3 regions of the Nocardia sp. NPDC051750 genome follow, and region 3 is predicted to be linked to each of the others. Evidence: riboswitches for the same ligand, from Rfam matches in the RefSeq annotation. Region 3 holds a riboswitch; each other region holds the start of a gene.
What was found. A riboswitch is a leader RNA that binds a small molecule or an ion and turns the genes downstream of it on or off. The one in region 3 is predicted to bind cobalamin.
Positions count from the first base shown of each region.

Region 1: another riboswitch for cobalamin. It lies ahead of ACIA75_RS08965 (ABC transporter substrate-binding protein); the one in region 3 lies ahead of ACIA75_RS05250 (CbtB domain-containing protein).
Region 2: another riboswitch for cobalamin. It lies ahead of metE (5-methyltetrahydropteroyltriglutamate--homocysteine S-methyltransferase); the one in region 3 lies ahead of ACIA75_RS05250 (CbtB domain-containing protein).

Region 1 is NZ_JBITCK010000002.1:379,852-384,193, forward strand. Features, by position in the region: gene ACIA75_RS08960 (FecCD family ABC transporter permease) at 1-724, opposite strand, end outside; gene ACIA75_RS08965 (ABC transporter substrate-binding protein) at 823-1,857, opposite strand; cobalamin riboswitch at 1,893-2,028, opposite strand; gene ACIA75_RS08970 (SDR family NAD(P)-dependent oxidoreductase) at 2,205-2,942, shown strand; gene ACIA75_RS08975 (aminoglycoside adenylyltransferase family protein) at 2,988-3,824, opposite strand; gene ACIA75_RS08980 (class I SAM-dependent methyltransferase) at 3,876-4,342, shown strand, end outside.
Region 2 is NZ_JBITCK010000004.1:551,357-555,698, forward strand. Features, by position in the region: gene metE (5-methyltetrahydropteroyltriglutamate--homocysteine S-methyltransferase) at 239-2,506, opposite strand; cobalamin riboswitch at 2,657-2,850, opposite strand; gene ACIA75_RS20955 (pyruvate carboxylase) at 3,128-4,342, shown strand, end outside.
Region 3 is NZ_JBITCK010000001.1:1,201,354-1,205,695, forward strand. Features, by position in the region: gene ACIA75_RS05230 (SRPBCC domain-containing protein) at 175-630, shown strand; gene ACIA75_RS05235 (OsmC family peroxiredoxin) at 687-1,130, shown strand; gene ACIA75_RS05240 (hypothetical protein) at 1,191-1,649, opposite strand; gene ACIA75_RS05245 (CbtA family protein) at 1,857-2,660, opposite strand; gene ACIA75_RS05250 (CbtB domain-containing protein) at 2,651-2,845, opposite strand; cobalamin riboswitch at 2,877-3,019, opposite strand; gene ACIA75_RS05255 (antibiotic biosynthesis monooxygenase family protein) at 3,080-3,394, opposite strand; gene ACIA75_RS05260 (alpha/beta fold hydrolase) at 3,554-4,318, shown strand.

The DNA.
Region 1 (4,342 bases), on a different contig from region 3:
CCCCGGCCGCGCTGACCAGCACCGCGGTCATCAGGGCAGTGGCCACGAGCAGCAGCAGCCGGATCCGCCCGACGGCGATACCCAGTGTCGCCGCCGCCGACGATCCGAAGGTGAACGCGTCGAGAGCGGAATGCTGCCACCAGCACAGCGCGAACCCGGCGGCACAGACGAGCGCGGTGACCGAGACATCGGTCCAGGTGGCGCCTGCCAGCGAGCCCAGCAGCCAGAACAGGATGCCGCGGGTGCGTTCGGCGTCGGCCGAGGAGAGCACGATGAACGAGGTGAGCGCCGAGAACAACTGGGTGCCCGCGACCCCCGCCAGCACCACCTTCGCGGAACCACCCCCGGCGCCCGCCGCCAGCAGCAGCACCAGCCCGAACGACACCAGTGCACCGACCAGGGCGCCGGTCGACAGTGAAATCAGCCCGCCACCCACGCCGAGCACCGCCACGACCACCGCACCGGTGGACGCGCCGGAGGAGATACCGAGGACGAACGGGTCCGCGAGCGGGTTGCGCAGCAGCGACTGCATGATGGCCCCGCACACAGCCAATCCGGCGCCGCAGATCGCGGCGAGCAGTGTGCGGGGCAGCCGCAGTTCCCAGACGATGCCTTCCCGGATGGCGGAAACCCCGGAGGTGCCCACACCGAGTTTCTCGAACAGCACACCGTAGACATCGCCGATGGACAGGTCCGCGGGACCGATGGTGATCGTGAACGCCATCGAGACGGCGAGCACGGCCAGCCCGAGCAGCACCAGCGCGGCCGTGGCGGGCGCGCGGGTGACCCGGACAGCTGTGGGAACCGGCGGTGCTGCTGGGCTCACGAACCGTAACCCCACCGCTCCAGCGCGTCGGCGACCTTCTCGATCCCGTCGACGGTCCGGATCGACGGGTTGAGATCCGCGCCGTTCACGACGATGTAGCGCTTGTCCCGCACGGCACTCAGCCGCGCGGTCACCGGATTCGATTCGAGGAAGGAGATCTTGCTGTCGAGGGCGTCGCCGGCCAGGCTGCGCCGGCTCAGGTCGGCCAGGACGAGGGCCGTCGGGTTACGGTCGAGCACGGTCTCCCAGCTCACCTGCGGCCACTCGTTGGTGGTGTCGGCGAAGGCGTTCGTCGCGCCGACCGCCTCGGTGATGATCCCGGACGATCCACAGCACCCGGCCATGTACGGGGTGGAGGTGTCGGCGAACCAGTACGCCAGCGACATATCCCGGGCCGCGATCCGGCCGACCGCGGCGTCGTACCGGGTCTGCAATTCGGTGACCAGCTGCTCACCGCGCTCCCGGATATCGAAGATCGCGGCCAGCTCGCGGATTTCTTTGTACACCGAATCCATGGTCAGCGGTTCGGTGCGGGCGCCGTCGGCGTTGACGCTGACATCGGTTTTGCCGTCGCAATCGGTGGGCGACAGATAGGACGGCACACCCAGCTGGGCGAACTGCTCCCGCTCGGCCACCCCGCCGGTGCCGAGCGTGCCGCCGAACGATGCCGCGACGAAGTCGGGCTCCTTGTCGAGAACTACCTCGAACGACGGCTTGTTATCGGCCAGCCGGGGGACCTGGGCGTTCTCCGCGGCCAGGTTCTCCCGGACCGGATCGGTCCAGGTCGCGGTGCCCACCATGCGATCGGCCAAGCCGAGCGACAGCATGATCTCCGCCGCCCCCTGGTTCAGGGCGACAGCGCGTTGCGGGGGAGCGTCGACAGTGACCTCCGCCCCGCAGTTGCTGACCGTCAGCGGATAGCCGGTCGCGCCGGGTGCCGTATCCGAGGCGGTCCCGGCGTCGGAGGCCGAACAACCGGCGAGGGCCGCGGCGGACAGGACGGCGGCGATGATCAGCGGAAACGACCGCATCAGGCGTGGACTCCTTGCATCTGGGCCTGTGCGCGAGGCCGGCGTCGGGCGGCGCGTGAGTGATCGGACTTCACCTGCACGGGTGTCACCGTTGCGCGCCAGTCCCGGAATCCCACCGGGTTCCCTCATCACGCCGCGGGCCGCAGTGCGACCACCGGCCATGCTATCGGACGCCTAACTGGACGTACGACCAGGTCGAGTATCCGCTGCGGTGCGGCGTGTGAGGTGGGTGGCGTGTGAGTCGGCTGCCAATCCTGGCTGCGAACGCGACGGCCATTTCCTGCCAGCGTGACAGCGAGGTATCGCGTTTGCTCATAGAGACACGAACAAACGCGAAAGGGACTGGGATGTCGGAGAATATCGTGGTGGTCACCGGGGCGACCCGCGGAATCGGGCGCGCGACCGCGACGGCGTTCGCCCGCAAGGGGTACCGGGTGATCGTGACCGGCCGGCGGGCCGAAGCGGTGGACGCCGTGGTGCGTGAGCTGCGGGCCGAAGGCCTCGCGGTGGAGGGCGAACTGCTGGATGTGTGCTCGGTCGACAGTGCCCGCTGCCTGGCCGAATCGATCGGTGAACGGCACGGTCACCTCGACGTGCTGGTCAACAATGCCGGCATTCTGCCCGAAGCGACGGTTTCGGGCTCGGTGAACTTCGCGCACCCGGGTGCGTTCACCGAGACATTGATGACGAACACCTTCGGCCCCGCCAATGTGATCGAGGCCCTGCTACCGCTGGTCCGCAAGGCTCGGTCGGGGCGCATCGTCAATATCTCCACCGAGATGGGCTCGCTCACCGAACAGCGCAACCCGGAATCGCAGTACTACTCGATGGTGGTGCCGGGATATCAGGCGTCCAAAGCGGCCCTGAACAGCCTCACAGTGGGGTTGGCGAAACTGCTCGCCGATACTCCGGTGCGAGTGACCTCGGTATGCCCGGGCTTCGTCGCGACCGAACTGGCCCCGGCCGCCGCGGACGCGCCGACGACAGCGGACGACGCCGCGCGGATAGTGCTCGAGGCCGCGGAATCTCCCGACCCGTGCACGGATGGCGCCTTCATCGGTGCCTCCGGGCCGATTCCCTGGTAGGCGGATTCCGCGGGGTGGATCGGGCCGCGAACGCGGCCCGATCCATTACGGCCGGTCCCGCCCGGGACCCTCACCGGCGGGTGTGGACAGCCGGTCCTGTTCGACGTGCACGCAGACTGCCGTGATCCGGGTTTCGCAGTACTGAAGAAACGCGGCCACGTCCGCCTCGCGGCCGGCCCACTCGTCGGCCGCCTCCCCGAGGTAACCGGCCCGCGCGAGTCGCAGCACTGCGGCGTGCTCGGCGGGCAGGCGGGGGAGGAGGACTTGTGCGGCCTCGGCTTTGGACAACACGGTTCCCGACTCGGCCGTGACCCACGTCCGGGCGACCGTCAGGACGGCGTTACGTTCGTCTCCGGCCGCGCCGGCGATCAATTCCGGCAGCCCCGCGGTGATCGCGCGGAAGAGGTCACCGGCGGGGACCGGGTCCAGTACCCGCGCGGCGGGCGGGCCGGACAAGGTCAGCGACGAATCGCGCACCATGGTGGTGAGAATCGTCAGATCGGGGTCCTCGGTGGGGGCCGGCAGGTGACCGCGCTCGAAGTCGTCACGCAACCATTCGCCGTACACGAAATCCGAGCGCGGTGGAAACCGCCAGGGCACCAGATCGTCGCGCACCACCACGGTGAGTTCCACCGGGCGGGCCGGACCCGACCGCGGCCACCGGCCGGACACCTGCATCAGCTTGCCGGCCAATGTCTTTCGCAGCGCATGGTCGAGGCTGCTGCCGACCACGGCCAGGAAATCCAGATCGCTGTCGTGGCGCAGCCCGCCGGTCGTCGCGGAGCCGTACAGATACAGTCCGATCAGCCCGTCTGCCAGCACATCCGTGATGACCCGGGCAGCGGGGGCGGCTTCGGCGGCCGGATCCGGTATCGATTCCACGTCCCCACCATAGGCGCGCACGAAAATTTGAAAACCATTATCGTTACGGACATGTCCGTCAATGATCGCTCCACGCGCGCTTTCGATGCCGCCGCCGCCGATTTCGACCGCCTCGGTGAGTACTTGTGGCGGCCGATCGCCGCCGCCACCGTGGAGCGCACTGCCCCGGGGCCCGGTGAACGGGTGCTCGATGCGTGTTGCGGCACCGGCGCGTCGGCGCTTCCCGCCGCGGAGCGGGTCGGGGCGGCAGGCCGCGTGGATGCCGTCGACCTCTCGCCGGCCCTGATCGATGTTCTGCGCCGGCGAGCATCCGGCTCGGCCCAGTTGCATCCGCAGATCGGCGATGTGACCGCCTGGCCCGGCGAGGGTTACGACCTGGTCCAGGTTGTCTTGGGGATCTTCTTCTTCCCGGATATGACCACCGGAACCGATCATCTGGTCGGCCGCGTCCGCCCCGGCGGCCGAGCCGGATTCACGATCTGGCGGCGCGGCGCCATGGAAACCGCGGGCAAGCATCT
Region 2 (4,342 bases), on a different contig from region 3:
CGGCGAGGGATAGGTGGGCGGAATGAGACCAGAACGAGGGTGCCGTGTGGTCCGGCGGGTGTTGCCGGTCCCGCAGTCACGGGTCCGGCCGGTTCTCCGGATGACCCGGCGTTGCCCGGAATGTGCTGCGGTCGAACGAATGCGGGGCCGGGAGTCCGGGGCGGGGGAGTTGGAGGGGTGACCCGGCCCAGGGTGCCCGCTGTCGGGGCAGTCACCCGGGCCGGATCGGTTCGTCGGATCAGCGCACGTTACGAGCCGCGGCGACCATATTGCGCAGGGATGTTTCCACCTCGGCCGTCCCCCGGGTTTTCAGACCGCAATCGGGGTTGACCCAGAGTCGTTCGGCGGGAACGGCTTTCAGTGCGGCCTGCAAGGCGGCGGTGATCTCCTCGATGCTCGGCACCCGGGGTGAGTGGATATCGTAGACACCCGGACCGACGCCCGCGTCGAAGCCGGCGGCATTCAGGTCGTCGAGGACCTCCATATGTGAGCGGGCCGCCTCGATCGAGGTCACATCCGCGTCCAGTCCGGCGATCGCGTCGATCACCTCACCGAATTCGGAATAGCACAGATGGGTGTGGATCTGGACGGAATCCGACACCCCGGAGGTCGCCAGCCGGAACGCGCCCACCGACCAATCCAGGTAGGCCTGATGGTCGGCGCTCCGCAGCGGCAGCAGTTCGCGCAGCGCCGGTTCGTCCACCTGGATGATCCGGATTCCGGCGTTCTGCAGGTCGACGGTTTCATCGCGGATCGCCAGCGCGACCTGGCGTGCCGAATCCCCGAGCGGCTGATCGTCGCGGACGAAGGACCAGGCCAGGATGGTGACCGGCCCGGTGAGCATGCCTTTCACCGGTTTGTCGGTGAGCGATTGCGCGAACCGGATCCAGTCGACCGTCATGGGCGCGGGCCGGGACACGTCCCCGAACAGGATCGGCGGGCGTACGCAGCGGGTGCCATAGGACTGCACCCAGCCGAGTTCGGTAGCCGCGAAACCGTCGAGCTGTTCGGCGAAGTACTGCACCATATCGTTGCGTTCCGGCTCGCCGTGGACCAGCACGTCGAGTTCGAGCTGCTCTTGCAGGGCGATGACCTCGGTGATCTCCTCCCGCATCCGCCGCTCGTATTCGGGCCGGTCGATATCGCCCTTGCGCAGAGCCGCCCGGGCCAGCCGGATCGCCGAGGTCTGCGGGTAGGAGCCGATCGTGGTGGTGGGCAACGGCGGCAGCTGCAGCCGGTCCTGTTGCAGGGCCCGGCGCCGCGCCGCGGGGGCGCGCTCGATCGCGTCCGGCCCCAGCGCGGCCAGGCGTGCACGCACCTGCGCGTTGCCGATCCGCGGATCGGACCGGCGGGTCGCCGCTGCCGCGCGGGCCTGCTCCAGCTCCGCTGCGATGGCCTCGATGCCGGTGTTCAATCCGGTGGCGAGGAGCCGCACCTCGGCCACTTTCTCGGCGCCGAACGCGAGCCACGAGCGCAGGGCGTCGTCCAGCTGTGTTTCCGCGGCCAGCGTGTAGGGCACGTGCAGCAGGGAGCAGGAGGTGGATGCCACGACGTATTTCGCGCTGCCGAGCAGTGTGGCGAGGGTGGACAGGGCCTGGTCCAGGTCGGTGCGCCAGACATTGCGTCCGTCGACGACCCCGGCGACCAGGGTTTTGTTCGCCAGTGCGGGGACGGCGGCCGGCGCGTCGACGGTGCCGCCGGCGACCAGGTCGACCGTGAGCCCTTCCACGTCGGTCCCGGCCAGGGCGTCCAGGGCCGGTCCGGGGTCTCCGAAGTAGGTGGCGACCAGCATGGCCGGCCGGTTCGCCGGTGCTGTCAGTTCGGTGTAGACGTGCCGGACCACCGTCAGTTCCTCGGCCGTGAGGTCGGTGACCAGCGCGGGCTCGTCGATCTGCACCCACTCCGCGCCTGCCGCGGCGAGCAGGCCCAGCAGTTCGCGGTAGAGCGGGATCAGCTCGCCGACGCGATCCAGGGCGGCCGCGCCGGTCGACTTCGACAGCTTCAGGAAGGTGATCGGGCCGATCACCACCGGGCGGGCAGGGACACCGAGTTCGATCGCCTCACTCAGCTGCGCGAGCACCTCGCCGGGGTACAGCGCGAACGTCGTCTCCGGCCCGATCTCGGGGACCAGGTAGTGATAGTTGGTATCGAACCATTTGGTCATCTCCAGTGGTTCCACCGCATCGGTACCGCGGGCCGCGGCGAAATAGCGGTCCAGCGGATCGGTGATATCGGTGACCCGCGGCGGCAGGGCGCCGAGCAGTGCCGCCGTGTCGAGCATCTGGTCGTAGTAGGAGAAGGTGCCGACCGGGATCGAATCCAGGCCCGCGGCCTGCAGTTCGGCATACTGATCGCGGCGCAGGGTGCGCCCGGTTTCGTGTAGCTGTTCGGCGTCGATGCGCCCGGCCCAATAGGATTCGGTCGCGCGTTTGAGCTCCCGGCGCGGCCCCACCCGGGGAAGTCCGAGAACGGTTGCGGTGAACGGGCTGTGCGAAGTAACAGTCACGGTGTTCTCCAGTGCTGATGGTCGGCCGACCCTCGCCTTACGCGGGCGCACGGACACCGATGAGACCCCGGATTCCCGGCCGCACGGCCGGAACATGTCAGCATTGGTGGACCGCGACGCCCAATCCACGAGGCGGTGGTCACCGGGTACGGCGTACCCGGTACAACCGGCAGGTCTTCGGACTCGCGGGCTCCGGCCGATCGGCCGACCTACTGACCATCGCTTCCCAGGCTGTGCGCCCAGTGCTGATGATGGCGTTCGTTCCTGCTCACCGCTGCGGGACAGTTCCGGATTCCCACCGGATTCCCTCTCACCCGCTCGGTGCGGGCTTCGACGCCGTGCCGGTCGTTCGGGGCTCCGAGTCGACCGGCCGGCGAACCAGCTGCGTGATCCACCATAGTCCGCACCGCATCCGGCGGGGCCGGGCCGGAGCCCGATGGGGGTGCGGAAAGTTGCCGGGTGTTGTCCGTACCCGGCCGGGCGCACCATCCGCCGCCGCCTGCGGTGAGATATGACCGGACGATGACCAATACTTCGCAGTGCTGCCATACCCCCTTGTGAAGATTCTGCGAAGTGGACTTCGGAGTCGATCCTGGATGTGGCGCCGGGTACGTTGGGTCAATGTTCTCGAAAGTCTTGGTTGCCAATCGTGGCGAAATCGCCATCCGGGCCTTCCGTGCGGCCTACGAGCTCGGTATCGGAACGGTTGCCGTGTTCCCGCACGAAGACCGGAATTCGGTCCACCGCCTGAAGGCGGACGAGGCATACGAGATCGGTGAGGAAGGGCATCCGGTCCGGGCCTATCTATCGGTCGACGCGATCATCGAGGCGGCCAAGACCGCCGGCGCCGACGCCATCTACCCCGGATACGGGTTCCTCTCGGAGAACCCGGACCTCGCCGCCGCCTGTGCGAACGAGGGCATCACGTTCATCGGCCCGTCGGCCGAGGTCCTCGAACTGGCCGGTAACAAAGCCCGCGCGATCGCGGCGGCGAAGGCGGCCGGGCTGCCCGTGCTGAATTCCAGCGCCCCCTCCGCGGATGTCGGCGAACTGCTCGCGGCGGCCGAATCCATGGAGTTCCCGGTATTCGTGAAGGCGGTCGCCGGTGGCGGCGGCCGGGGGATGCGCCGGGTACAGACCCGCGAGCAATTGCGCGAGTCGATCGAGGCGGCGTCCCGCGAGGCCGAATCCGCGTTCGGCGATCCGACGGTCTTCCTGGAACAAGCGGTGGTGAACCCCCGACATATCGAGGTGCAGATCCTGGCCGATACCCAGGGCAATGTGATGCACCTGTTCGAGCGTGACTGTTCGCTGCAGCGCCGGCACCAGAAGGTGATCGAGCTGGCGCCCGCCCCGAACCTGGACCCGGAACTGCGGGACCGGATCTGCGCCGACGCGGTGGCATTCGCGCGGCAGATCGGCTACAGCTGCGCGGGCACCGTCGAATTCCTGCTCGACGAACGCGGTAACCATGTCTTCATCGAGATGAATCCGCGGATCCAGGTCGAGCACACGGTGACCGAGGAGATCACCGATGTGGACCTCGTGCAGTCGCAGCTGCGGATCGCGGCCGGGGAGAGCCTGGCCGATCTGGGGTTGAGCCAGGACACGGTGACCATTCGCGGTGCCGCGCTGCAATGCCGGATCACCACCGAGGATCCGTCCAACGGCTTCCGGCCCGACGTCGGCCGGATCACCGCCTACCGCACCCCCGGTGGCGCGGGAATCCGGCTCGACGGCGGCGCGAATCTGGGTGCCGAGATCGGGGCCTACTTCGATTCCATGCTGGTCAAGCTCAGCTGCCGGGGCCGGGATTTCCCGGCAGCGGTCGCCCGG
Region 3 (4,342 bases):
CAAAGACATTCCGGGCATGAGCGGGTCAGGCCCGGAAGCGTTACCACGCAGGGCCCCCGCTCATGCCCAACAGACACAGGCCGAATCCGCCGGTTGGGCACGAAACGATCGGCGGCGGCGCGATACCGGTCGCAACTGCCGCGTGACCAGGCCCTGCGCGGGTATGGTCCAGTGATGGTCGACCAGCAAGTGCGTGTACCGGACCTGTCAGCACGGCCGTATGAGCTGACAGTGGAACGGGTGATGAAAGCCTCGCCCGAACTGCTCTACTTGGCATGGACCCAGGGATTCGATATCTGGTTAGCAGAGCCCGGGACGATGCGGATGCGCCCCGAGGTGAACGAGCCGTTCTACTTCGAGGCGGGCCGGGAGGAGAACAGGCGTCCGCACTACGGGCGATTCCTGCGGCTCGAACCGCGGCGCCTGGTCGAAATGACCTGGCTGACCGGGCCCGGCGGTACCGAGGGTGTGGAAACGGTGCTGCGGGTGGAGTTCGTCAAACAACCCCGCGGTATCCGGTTGCGTCTGCGGCACAGCGGTTTTGCCGACGAAGCGGCCCGCGACCGGCACCGCGCGGCCTGGCCGCCGGCGCTGGCCCGGCTCGACGAACGTACGGCTGCGGCCGGCTGACAGGTGCGAGTAGGTTCGACAATGGCCCCCATCAATTTGTCTTCGAAAGGATTGTGATGCCCACACGTACCGCGCGCACCGCATGGACCGGTGGTCTGCAGGACGGCTCCGGCCAGGTCGAGCTGGTCAGTTCCGGAGTCGGCAAGTACGAGGTGTCCTTCCCCAAACGGTCCGCCGACGAAGCCGGCGGCACGACCAGCCCGGAGGAGTTGATCGCGGGAGCCCATGCGTCCTGCTACGCGATGGCACTCTCGAACGAGATCGCCCAGGCCGGGGGAACTCCGGAGAGCCTCGATGTATCGGCGTCCGTCACCCTCGGACCCGATCCGGCCGGTGGGTTCCGGATCAGCCGGATCGCGCTGACCGTGCGCGGCCGGGTGTCCGGTCTGGACAACGCGGGTTTCACCACGGCGGCCGCCGCGGCCAAGTCGGGATGCCCGGTGAGCAAAGCACTGGCCGGAGTCGACGAGATCACGCTCGACGCCGCCCTGGAATCCTGAGCGGTTCCCGGGCTCCCGCATCGGCGGGGCCCGGGACCACCGGACGGGTGCGGATGGCCCCTACCGGCCCCGGAACCAGGCGCGCGCCGCCGGCGTGTACATGGCCGGGATCGCGACCAGCACCGCGCAGATATGCCCCACCCGAGTGAGCACGACGAGAATATTTTCGACGGTCGGATCGGGAAGCGCGCCGCCGATACTGCCGGCGGCCGCCAGCGCGGCGATCGGTTCCACCAGCAGCGACGCCGAGCCGATCAGGCCGATGCCGAAGGTCAGCATCAGCCGCGCCCAGCGGTCACCGCGCAGCATCCGCCAGGCCACCCCGAGTACCACGGTGTAGATCACCGCGCGCACGAGCAGTCCGCCGGCGACCGAACCGAGGTCCGCGGCCGGCTCACCGAGTTGCCCCACGGTATGGACCCCCGCCTCCGCGACGCCGAACCCGACCGCCGTCACCAGCGCGAGGAACGCGGTGGTGACGGCCCCGGGCCGCGGGCGATCGACACCTGACTCGCTCATGCTGTGCTTATCGCGCATGAGCGAGGGCCCTGCGTGGTTACGCTTCGCTGCCGCCTCCGGGCCTGACTCGCCCATGCTGTGCCTATCGCGCATGAGCGAGGGCCCTGCGTGGTTACGCTTCGCTGCCGCCTCCGGGCCTGACTCGCCCATGCGGATGCCGGTCTGGTTCATGCACTCGACACTTCCGGGGGCACACCGGAGCCGGAATCACCCTGCGGTGGTGGCTGTTTCCGGTACCGGGGTACGGCTGTGCGTGCTCCACTCGGTGAGCACCGCGAACGCGAGGCCGATGCTCACCCACAGCGTGGTGGAGACCGCCAGGGACGCGGTCCGGAACTCCCACAGCAGCGTGGCCGGGAAATCCGGACCCACCTCGTTCACGCCGGGCAGCGCTATGTAACCGATCGTGGTGATCAGCGCGAACACCGCAACCGCGGCAATGAGCCGGACGGTTTCGAGTTGCGTGCGCAGCAGCTTCCAGACGTAGACCCCCGCCGCTGCAGCGACCAGGCCCAGGACAACAGCGGCGACCCACAGCAGAGTGCGTTCGCTGATCGTTTCCGGATCGCCCACCGCAGGTGGGTTGGCGGGGTACTTGAAGAACGGCACGGCCACTACCGCGAGCCAGCCGCCGAGGCCGAGCCCCAGCACCAGCCGCGGTCCAGGTAGCGAGGTGAACCGCCGGACGTAGTGCGCTGCCGTCGCGACGATCGCGCCGAAGGCCATACCCGCGAGGGCGTTCGCCAGGAACTGGCCGAACTTCTGCCACGGCCGGCTGACCACGGCTTCGTCCTCGTCGTGGCTGTGCCCGGCTTCGTCACCGTGGGTGTGCCCGGCCGGAGAATCGTGCGAGTTCGCCTCGGTCCCGGCCGCGGCCTCTTCGATGGCGATGGCCGCGTCCACCTTGGGTTCGCCGACGAAATTCCCGACGACACCCGCCAGCAGTCCGGCGATCAAACCGGCGAGCAGGCCACGGATCAGTAGAGCTCCGAACGACCCGCTCAGTGGCATGGGACGCCCAGCAGATGCCGTCCGTCGTGCATCAGCTCGTGCAGGAACATCCCGCTGCGCGAGATCGCGCCCTGGTCGAAGCCCACCAGGTAGAGCGTCAGCAACGCCAGGAATACGACACCGGCCGTGATGAGCACGGTCGCCGCGGTCTCGGCGGCCCGGCTCGGGACGTGGACGATGGCCATGATGTGTCCTCCTCCGGGAGTTCGCGTCCCGTCGAGTGCCATGCGTCGGTGCCGGTGTCTGGCTCTCTCCGCCGCGGCGGAGAACACAGTGGCGCGACCGCTCCGGGATCTCACCGGATTACCGCATCACCTTCGCTTATCCCTCGAACTGTGACACCGGAGCGGCCGGGCGTCAATATGTGGTGGAACAAAGTGCTGGTCACGCCGCAGTGAGCGGCGTGACCAGCGAACGGATCAGGAGGCGGGCTTACCCGCCACGTCCAGTACCACCTCGAACTCCAGCAGCGACGCGCCGGTGGCGACCGGCTTGTTCTGCTGACCGGCGTGGGCCTCCTTGGCCGGGCCGTCACGCCACGTCGCGAAGGACTCCTCGGAATCCCACTGGGTGACGACGAAGTACCGGTTCTCGCCGGCGGTGGGCCGCAGTAGCTGGAAGCCGAGGAATCCGGGGGAGTTCTCGACGGCGTGCGCGCGGTGGGCGAACCGCTTCTCCAGTTCGGGTCCCGCGCCCTCGGGGATCTCGATCGCATTGATCTTCACAACAGCCATACTGTATATATTGCGCCGCCTCCGGCGGCGCAGGTTCGGGCCCCCCTTGGTCCCGAACCACCGTGGTGAACCACGACGAGCGGGTGGCGGGTGTGCCTACCGTCGGCCGGGTATGAATCCTCGGGCAGGGCGCGGCCGGGCCGGAATACACTCTTGTCGATGTTGCACGACGAAGGCGGGACCGGAGCCCCCATACTGCTGCTGCACGGTTTGATGGGCAGCGCCCGGACCTGGGCGGATCAGGTCGGCTGGCTGCGTGGCCACGGTCATGTGTACACCTTCGACGCCGCCGGGCACGGACGCCCCGCGCCGGCCGAATTGACCACCGACGCGTTCGTCGCGGACCTGGCCGCGGCAACCGCCGACGTCACCGTGCCGATGGTGGTCATCGGTCACTCGATGGGTGCGCTGCACGGATGGGTCTTCGCGGCCCGGTATCCGCAGCGGGTGCGGGCGCTGGTGGTGGAGGATATGGCCGCGGATTTCACCGGTCGCACGGCCGCCGGTTGGGCCGCCATGGTCGCGGCCTGGCCGCAGCCCTTCGCTGACGAGGCCGCCGTGCTCGAGTACTTCGGCCCGGTTGCCGGGCGCTATTTCCTCAACTCGTTCGACCGGACCCCGGACGGTTACCGGCTGCACGGAGATATCACGACTTTCCGCGATATCTCCGAGGAATGGGGAACCCGTGCGTTCTGGCGGGAATGGGCCGAGTCCAGCGTGCCCACTCTGCTGATCGAGGGCGAGCACACCATCACCCCGCCGGGCCAGATGCGTCGTATGGCGGAATTGCATCCGAATGCCGAACATATCGTCATCCCCGACGCCGGGCATCTGGTGCACGACGACCAGCCCGCTCACTACCGGGCCGAGGTACAACGGTTTCTCGCTCGCGTGCTCGCCACGGAACCCACTCCGGACCGCTGATCGGCCCGCCCCGGTCGCGGCCGG